2 regions of the Aeribacillus sp. FSL K6-1305 genome follow, and region 2 is predicted to be linked to the other one. Evidence: predicted binding sites of a transcription regulator. Region 2 holds the regulator's gene; the other holds the start of a gene.

Region 1 (4,435 bases), 700 kb from region 2:
TCATCTCCCCTTTAATGAATTTAAAATTTATTTTACCGATAAAAGTTAACGGGGCAAGGTTTTGGGGATAAGTGACCGAAAATTCAGATAAACAACTCAATTTCCATACTAAAACAGAACGATTTTTTAAAATCCAAGCAATTTTCGAAAATAACTAGAGTAGGACTGACTGACAGGAATTTTATCACCGTTATTCATCAACAGCAAAAAAGTTGAATGCGCATCAGGGTAGATTTCCTTAATATGGTTGACATTCACAATAAAAGCCCGATGACAGCGAATAAAATAGTCCTTTGGCAGCAAGTATTCAAATTCCTGGAGAGAGTATTTATGTGTTCCTGAGCACCCTTCAGTGTACACATAGGTCTTTTTATCTTTTGCTTCTAAATACGCAACTTTCGAAAAAGGAATAGGAACCCATCCATCATCAGTTTTGACGGTCACAACAGATTTTCCATCCGTCAAAGCAGGAAAAATCGCAGTGACGCATCCCTCAAGCTTTCCTTCCCAAAAAAACGGTACAGCCATCCCGTGATAAGGAACGCCAAACACATCGCGGTTAATAAACTCAGAAACCTTTTGTTTGGTGTGCAAAGCTTTATACGCAATCGTTCCTTTTCTCACCAAGTCTCCCGGTCTGATTTTCAAATCAATCCGTTTGCTCGGCCGGTAATAGATATATTCCTTAGTATTGGAAACAGCAATCGAAACTTCATCAGAAAACAATTCACCAATAACGTCTAAAATGGAAACTACTGAAATACGTTCCATTCTTCAACACCCTTCGTGATCTATAAATCTTCAAGATATTATTATTTTACATCTTTTTTCACCCTTTTTGGCATAGTTCTTATCGAGTGCGACTAATATCGTCACCTTTTTCAAATAGTTTATGATAAATGTATGTCTTAAACAGTGTAAGACTTACGCAATATTCGTCTTTTAGTTTGAATATTTTTCTGATGTTTCCTTCTTTTTAACTTTTCACCATATTGATTAACGAATACATATGAAATGTTACCGAAGTATCCTCGAATTTCTTCTATCAAGTAGTTTACATACTTCTTTAGTCATTGGAACAATCCGGCTTTTACGGCTATTGTTTTTGGCCCCAGTAACATAATAATACCGTCATCTAAAATACCAGAAATTTCTGACTATTCAACTTAGTTTGCCCTTTGTTCTCACTCTACCATTAGTTTAATAGCACCATAGTCACGAAATCCCGTAAATACCTATATCTTTGACGTTTCATAGCCTCTTTACTTGCGTGTCTGTAAGCACAAAGATTCGTTGTTTATCCTTATTAGTTTTGGCATTTTTTTGACGAGACTTTCTTCAAAATAATACCGTATTTATGTAGCTTTCTAAAAATCGATTTAATAGCACCGAAAAGAATATCCACGGTTACAGATGACGTATTAATGTAACGTCTAATTTGGTCAGTAGTAAGATCTCTAAAACCGACAACATCTATAAAATTTTTTCAAGAACTTCAATAATCGGTACTCGTTCGTCCTGGATAGCTTCCGTTTTGTAAATGATCTTAGCGTATTTTAATCCTTCTGCAACCGTCATATAATCGAGATTACATCTACAATCAGATGTCTTGAAACTACCTTTCTAGCCTTTTTCGCATAATAAAAACCTCCAAAATTTTTCATTTTGGAGGCACGCGGTCTCTTTGATTCAGTGGGACGGAAACCTTGCGAAAATACGTTGTCCGTTTTTCGGTAGTTCCCGTCCGTTGAACGACTTCTAAATCGCTCAAACCCTTGTTGCTCTAGGCTTACGCGCTCGGAGGGACTCGAACCCCCGACGGACGTGGTACCGGAAACCACCGCTCTATCCAACTGAGCTACGAGCGCATTTTTCAAATGTCACGAATTATATTATAATCGAACCGAACAGTATATGCAAGAATAAATTTTGCTTAAGTTATCCATCGTGTCAAAATTGTTTTGAAAAATTCATTTTTCATCGTTGTTTGAAAAATGAAAAATGAGGGTATGATGGTACATGTATTGATCTTATAAATAATTATATATAAAAGTTTTTTGTTTGACCTTTATTGACCTTTTATGTATGATGGAATAGAAATGACTTTAACTTTGATGCGAGGGAGGAAACATAATGAATTTAATACCGACTGTTATTGAACAGACAAACCGTGGTGAACGTGCTTACGATATTTATTCAAGATTGTTAAAAGACCGCATTATTATCCTTGGTACGCCAATTGATGATCATGTTGCAAACTCCATCGTTGCTCAGCTTCTTTTCTTGGCAGCGGAGGATCCTGAAAAAGATATTTCCCTTTACATTAACAGCCCGGGCGGATCAATTACTGCTGGCATGGCGATTTATGATACGATGCAATTTATTAAACCTGATGTATCCACGATGTGTATAGGAATGGCTGCTTCCATGGGAGCATTCTTATTGGCGGCAGGTGCAAAAGGAAAACGTTTTGCCCTTCCGAATAGTGAAGTAATGATCCATCAACCGTTAGGAGGCGCGCAAGGTCAGGCAACTGACATTGATATTGCAGCTAGACGAATTCTCTCTTTAAGAGATAAATTGAACAGAATTTTATCTGAAAACACTGGTCAGCCTCTTGAAGTAATTGAACGTGATACGGACCGCGACAATTTCATGTCAGCTGAACGTGCAAAAGAATATGGGTTGATTGACAAAGTTTTAACAAAATAAAAGCTGCCTCAAATAGGAAGACAATAAAAATTTAAACATATCAAGCAGACAGTATAAAAATAAACCGCTGCTTCATACCTTCACACATTTGAATGAGGAGCAAATGTCAAGAATGATCTTGACAGCAGCTCCTCATTCAACTTTTTGGCCGGAATCGTCAGCTTTACGTTTTCGAAAGGCCGTTAACTGCCGATATTGCTTTAATCTAAGCCCAAAATGCGGATCGAGCCGGATGAAGGATTAAATATGCTTTCGGAGAGCCTGTGTAAACCGTATTTTGCTGAAGTTTTTTCTGGACACCTGCTGGCAAAACAAGTGTTATAATCGATTTTTTTATGTTATAAAGGGCTAGAATCTCTCTTTATCCATTCAGCTGTAAGTCATTCGAACCATATCAAAGCACGTTTGCTTTTTCTTGAATGTTGATCGCAGATTTATGAAAAAATAGTATTTACACCAAATATATTGCTCGGATTCGCCCCGCTCTTTCGCAATGCTTTGAATCCAAAAGTTCCAGTTAAGAACCTTCACGAAGCTCTCTCCCAACATAAGATTTATCACAACTTTTCTATTAACGCACCCGAAGCCATTTCGTCTTCATATCAGTTTTAGCAAAAATAAAGCCCTCTTGTGGCTGACAGCGGTTGTTTCCTGCTTTCTCCCACAAGAGAGGCAATATCCATCCATTGATGAATTTTGCGGCAATTTTTTTGTGTGTTCACATTAATTTTCGTTTTGAATGTAGTTGATAAGCGCTTCTAATGCTTCTTCCTCATCGTTTCCTTCTGCGATCAATGTGATCTCAGAGCCGCTGTTAATAGCTAAGCTCATCAACCCCATGATGCTTTTGGCGTTTACTTTCTTTCCGTCTTTTTCGATAAAAATGTCAGAAGAAAACCTGTTGGCTTCCTGAACAAACAATGCAGCCGGTCGTGCCTGCAAACCGGTTTTTAACCGAACTTCCACTTTTTTCTCAACCATATTTATCCCTCTCTTCTTAAAAATTTATTTAAATGAAATCGTTTTGCCAGCCCGCAATTTTTCAGCGATTTCATCGATTTTTCTTAATCGGTGGTTGATTCCCGATTTGCTGATTTTCCCGCTGGACACCATTTCACCTAGTTCCTTCAATGTCACATCTTGATACATAACCCGTAATTCTGCAATTTCCCTCAGCTTTTCAGGTAAGGCGCTTAATCCGATCTTTTCATCAATGAATTTTATATTTTCTACCTGCCGTAAAGCAGCTCCAATGGTTTTATTTAAATTTGCTGTTTCGCAATTGACAAGGCGGTTCACTGAATTTCTCATATCACGAACGATTCGGACATCTTCAAAACGCAGTAGAGCTTGATGGGCACCGATCAATGTCAAAAATTCCCCAATTTTTTCAGCTTCCTTTAAGTATGTAATATATCCTTTTTTCCGTTCCAGTGTTTTTGCATTTAAATAAAACGTATTCATCAAACTGCATAGCGAATCGTTATGTTCCTTATATAACGACGAGATTTCCAAATGGTATGAAGAAGTTTCCGGGTTGTTGACAGATCCGCCCGCTAAAAACGCACCGCGCATATACGACCGCTTACAGCACTTTTTTTTCACAAGGTCTAAAGAGATTTGATGGTTATACATAAAATCCTTGCCTAAAATTCGCAAATCCTCCAAAATCTCTTTTACTTGTTCATTCATTCTAACAATATAGACGTTATTCTTTTTTAAT
Region 2 (4,435 bases):
ACGGTGATCTGACGATTAGAGGTGCTGATGCGGAATTTAATTCTATTATGTATGTAATGGGGGATGTGACGATTGAATATTCGCGCATCAATGGATTAGGCCAAAACGGTTCGTTAATTATTTTTGCAAATGGAAATATAAACATTAGAAATAATAGCGTTAACCAGGATGAACCTAGTAATATTAAAGGGTTTTTCTATTCAGAACAAGCATTAGAAATGTTTGGAGTTGGTTCAAATATTCGTATAGAAGGAGGAATATCAGCGAGGCGCATTGTTTTAAATGCGATAAGGGGACGGGCCAGCAATCAAAATTTTAGTGGGGCGCAAAAAATTACGAATAACGATTATTTTGAAGGTGCACAAAACCAAATAGGCAAGCTTTCTAGGCTGCAAATTATTTATGATCCGGAAATTATCAATACGTATGCAGATATAAAGTCTAGAGAGCCCGTTATTAAAAACTTAGATCCGCCTAAAATTATTAATCGTGACATAGAATAAATACCTTTCATCTTATTTTTTTGCCGATATGACCGCCGCCTCTCGTGTATAGTGAAGGCGGTGGAGGAATCGGCTTCTTTTTTAGCTTTTTGTGATGTTTTTCCGTTGCAATACTTTCCGTTATGATCATAAAATGAAAAATTAAGAAATGACAGTCTAAAAGCCAATTTTTCGAGAAAATTGTCGAAAGCCGAAATGGATATTTTTGCTGTTACAAAAACATCTTTAATTGATTTGAATGATGCAAACCGTTTTAATTAATCTGAGAAAAGCGATGGAGGCGAGATTTGCTTATCCTTGTAAAAAAGTATGGACGAAACAATTATTCGCTGCAATGCGGTTTGAGAAGCTCAAGCCTCTTTTATCCTCTTGTAAATGGAAATATACAACAAACAGACAAAACAGCTTAAAACAGAACGAACAAAAACGACAAATTTACGAACAACTAAGAGCTCGCTTCTTCTGAAGATCCTCCGCATCTATTGCAATCAAGCTCGCTTTCTTTAAAACCTTCAATCGGAGTATAATTAATTGATCGCTACTTCAGAAGCATAAACTGTTCCATTCTTGAAGCATATGAGCAGTGAAAGCTTCGTTTGATTTTAAAGCCAGCTCTAAAAGTGCTTTTTTGTTTCATATCATTCTTAGTCTCATACTCAAGAACAATTGAATATTGAGCACTGTTCATCGCATATAATGGGAAAGTATAATACTGTATCATTTCAAAATTCATATATGGCCAAAACAGAAAAAGTCATTTGGATGGTAAGGAGGAATGATAATGCCTGAGGAATGGCAAATTATGTTGATTCGCATTGTTTTAGCAGTCATTTTAAGTGGATTTATTGGCCTTGAACGAGAATTTAAACGGCATCCAGCAGGCTTTCGCACGCATTTGTTAGTTGGTGTCGGCTCCTGCATGATGATGCTGCTGTCTCTTTATGGCTTTGAAGAATATATGGATCGTTATGAAAATATTCGTTTTGACCCAGCAAGAATTCCTTCTTATGTCATTAGCGGCATTGGTTTTTTAGGTGCTGGAACGATATTAGTGAGAGGGGTTACGGTAAGAGGATTAACGACGGCAGCCTCGATTTGGGTTGTTGCAGGACTTGGCCTTGTTGTTGGGGCAGGAATGTATCCGTTGGCGATTTTTTCTACCTTGATTGTATTGTTGAGTTTGATCTTTCTCAATAAGGTGGAGGCTTTTTTTGCTGAGAAGTCAAGCAAAAAATGGATACAAGTTAATCTTCCAGAAGATGATTTGGTGGAATTTACTCGGAAACTTGAACAATTAAATATTTCTGTTTATAAAATTCATTTTACATTGTCAAAGCCAAAAGAAACTAAACATGCGAAGCGTTCATATTTACTTGAAATTGGCCTTCCAAAAGATGAAATGCCTGAAATCATAAACGAATTATTGAAATTTCAAGAAGTTAAAAAAGTTTTTTAAAGAGCGGGTTTTTTCCATATTGTAAATGGCAATATTATTAGTGAGCTTTTTTGTTGAAATGACACAAAAAAAAATTTATATTATAATTAAGGTCAAATATAGTCAAAGTCAAGTGACTAGTTGTTATCGTTTAGGAAATAAGCATTACGTAAACATCTTGCCTCCTATCCCTCAAGGATATTGCACATTTCTTGAGCGTTTTGCAATTCCAATCAAAAAGTTGAAGGAGGTGTTTTTCGAGGTGCGGAATATATCTGATATTATCGAGCAATATTTAAAGCATGTATTAGATTCTAGCGGAAAAGAAATTGTTGAAATTAAAAGAAGTGAAATTGCGGATAAATTTCAATGTGTTCCATCGCAAATCAATTACGTGATCAACACTCGTTTTACAATTGAACGGGGTTACATTGTCGAAAGCAAAAGGGGTGGAGGCGGTTATATCCGAATTATGAAGATTCGAATCAATGACCGTATCCAGCTGATCAATCAAATTTTAAATGCCATTGGAAAAAGGCTGTCACAGTCGGCGGCAGAAGATATTATTTTAAGACTGGCTGATGAAGAGGTTATATCAGAAAGAGAAGCGAAAATTATGTTGAGCGTAATTGATCGGTCTGTTTTATATATTGATTTGCCTGATCGAGACGAATTGAGGGCAAGGATGATGAAGGCGATGCTCACCTCGTTAAAATACAAGTGAGGATGTGATGGACGATGATTTGTCAAGAATGTCATGAAAGGCCCGCTACTTTCCACTTTACAAAAATTATCAACGGCGAAAAGACTGAAGTGCATATATGTGAAAAATGTGCACAGGAAAAAAGTGATGTATTCATATTCAATATGAATCCAGGCTTTTCTATAAACAACTTATTGTCCGGATTATTAAATATGGACAGCGCCATTAGCAGCCAAGGGCAAAATGTTTTCAAGAAAAATCAGGTCATTCAATGTGAGAAATGTAATATGACGTTTGATCAATTTACGAAAATTGGTAAATTCGGGTGCTCCCATTGTTACAAAACGTTTTATCACCAAATTACCCCGATTTTAAAACGTGTTCATGGCGGGAATACAACTCACGGCGGTAAAGTACCGAAACGGACCGGTGGAAGTATTCATTTGAAAAAGCGCCTGAAAATGCTTAAACAGGAACTGCAAGAATTAATTGCGAAAGAGGAATTCGAAAGAGCAGCTCAAGTTCGGGATGAAATTCGGTCCATTGAAGCGAAGATAAATGGACGGAACGAAAGGGGAGTATGACATGTCCTTTCAAAAATTTATTCGTTCAGCCATGAGCCCTTGGATGAATCAAGAAGGACCTGATTCCGATATTGTGCTGAGCAGCCGAGTCAGATTGGCGCGAAATATAGAAAATATCAGCTTCCCTACCATTATGTCGAATGAAGAAGCCTTGGCTGTTTTAAATACATTTGAAGAATCATTTTCACAAAGAGTGTTTGACGGTTTAGGGACATTCGTGCTGCTGAAAATGAATGAACTTCAGCCTATTCAAAAACGCGTACTTGTAGAGAAGCATTTGATTAGTCCTTATTTAATGGAAGAATCAGCACTTGGAGGGTGCCTTTTATCTGAAAACGAAGAAGTGAGCATCATGATAAACGAGGAGGATCATATTAGAATTCAATGTTTGTTCCCGGGCCTTCAGCTAAAAGAAGCGTTGAAAATGGCAATGAATCTTGACGATTGGATTGAGGAAAAAGTAGATTATGCATTTGATGAACATAGGGGCTACTTAACTAGCTGTCCAACAAATGTCGGTACCGGCTTGCGGGCTTCCGTGATGATGCACCTTCCAGGACTTGTCTTAACACAGCAGATTAACCAAATTATACCTGCTATCAATCAATTAGGATTGGTCGTGAGAGGTCGGTACGGAGAAGGAAGCGAAGCGATAGGTAATATATTCCAAATTTCGAACCAAATTACGCTCGGCAAATCAGAAGACGATATTGTCGATGATTTAATAGGTGTTGTCGGGCAATTAATTGCTCAAGAACGGGCTGCAAGAGATGCTTTATATAAAACGAATCCGCATCATCTAGAAGACCGTGTATATCGTTCTTACGGCACTCTCAAATACAGCAGAATTATTCCATCGAAAGAAGCAATTCAATGTTTATCAGATGTGCGCTTAGGAATTGACCTGGGAATTATTCAAAATGTTCCACGCAGTGTTTTAAATGAGCTTATGATTTTAATTCAGCCCGGATTTCTGCAACAATATTCAGGAGGAGTTCTACGGCCGAATGAACGGGATATTCGCAGGGCAACATTAATTCGTGAAAGGCTTCAATTAGAAAGGAAGCAAAGGGAGGATGATGAACAATGATGTTTGGGAGATTTACGGAACGGGCGCAAAAAGTGCTTGCTTTAGCGCAGGAAGAAGCTGTACGCCTCGGACATAACAATATCGGCACAGAGCACATATTGCTTGGGCTCGTGCGCGAAG

Evidence for each region. Region 2 encodes CtsR, which represses protease genes until heat stress. Its sites were predicted from a motif close to ATGGTCAATAAAGGTCAAACA; they were not measured.
Region 1: a site for CtsR is predicted at 2,059-2,079, ahead of clpP (ATP-dependent Clp endopeptidase proteolytic subunit ClpP). Genes of this name have one in related genera too.

What each region holds. Positions count from the first base shown of each region.
Region 1 is NZ_JBBOQV010000002.1:1,461,941-1,466,375, reverse strand. Features, by position in the region: gene NST97_RS16850 (LytTR family DNA-binding domain-containing protein) at 127-771, opposite strand; tRNA gene NST97_RS16845 (tRNA-Arg) at 1,793-1,868, opposite strand; gene clpP (ATP-dependent Clp endopeptidase proteolytic subunit ClpP) at 2,134-2,712, shown strand; gene NST97_RS16835 (HPr family phosphocarrier protein) at 3,436-3,693, opposite strand; gene whiA (DNA-binding protein WhiA) at 3,718-4,435, opposite strand, start outside.
Region 2 is NZ_JBBOQV010000002.1:766,467-770,901, forward strand. Features, by position in the region: gene NST97_RS13515 (hypothetical protein) at 1-503, shown strand, start outside; gene NST97_RS13520 (MgtC/SapB family protein) at 1,285-1,959, shown strand; gene NST97_RS13525 (CtsR family transcriptional regulator) at 2,201-2,662, shown strand; gene NST97_RS13530 (UvrB/UvrC motif-containing protein) at 2,677-3,225, shown strand; gene NST97_RS13535 (protein arginine kinase) at 3,227-4,315, shown strand; gene clpC (ATP-dependent protease ATP-binding subunit ClpC) at 4,312-4,435, shown strand, end outside.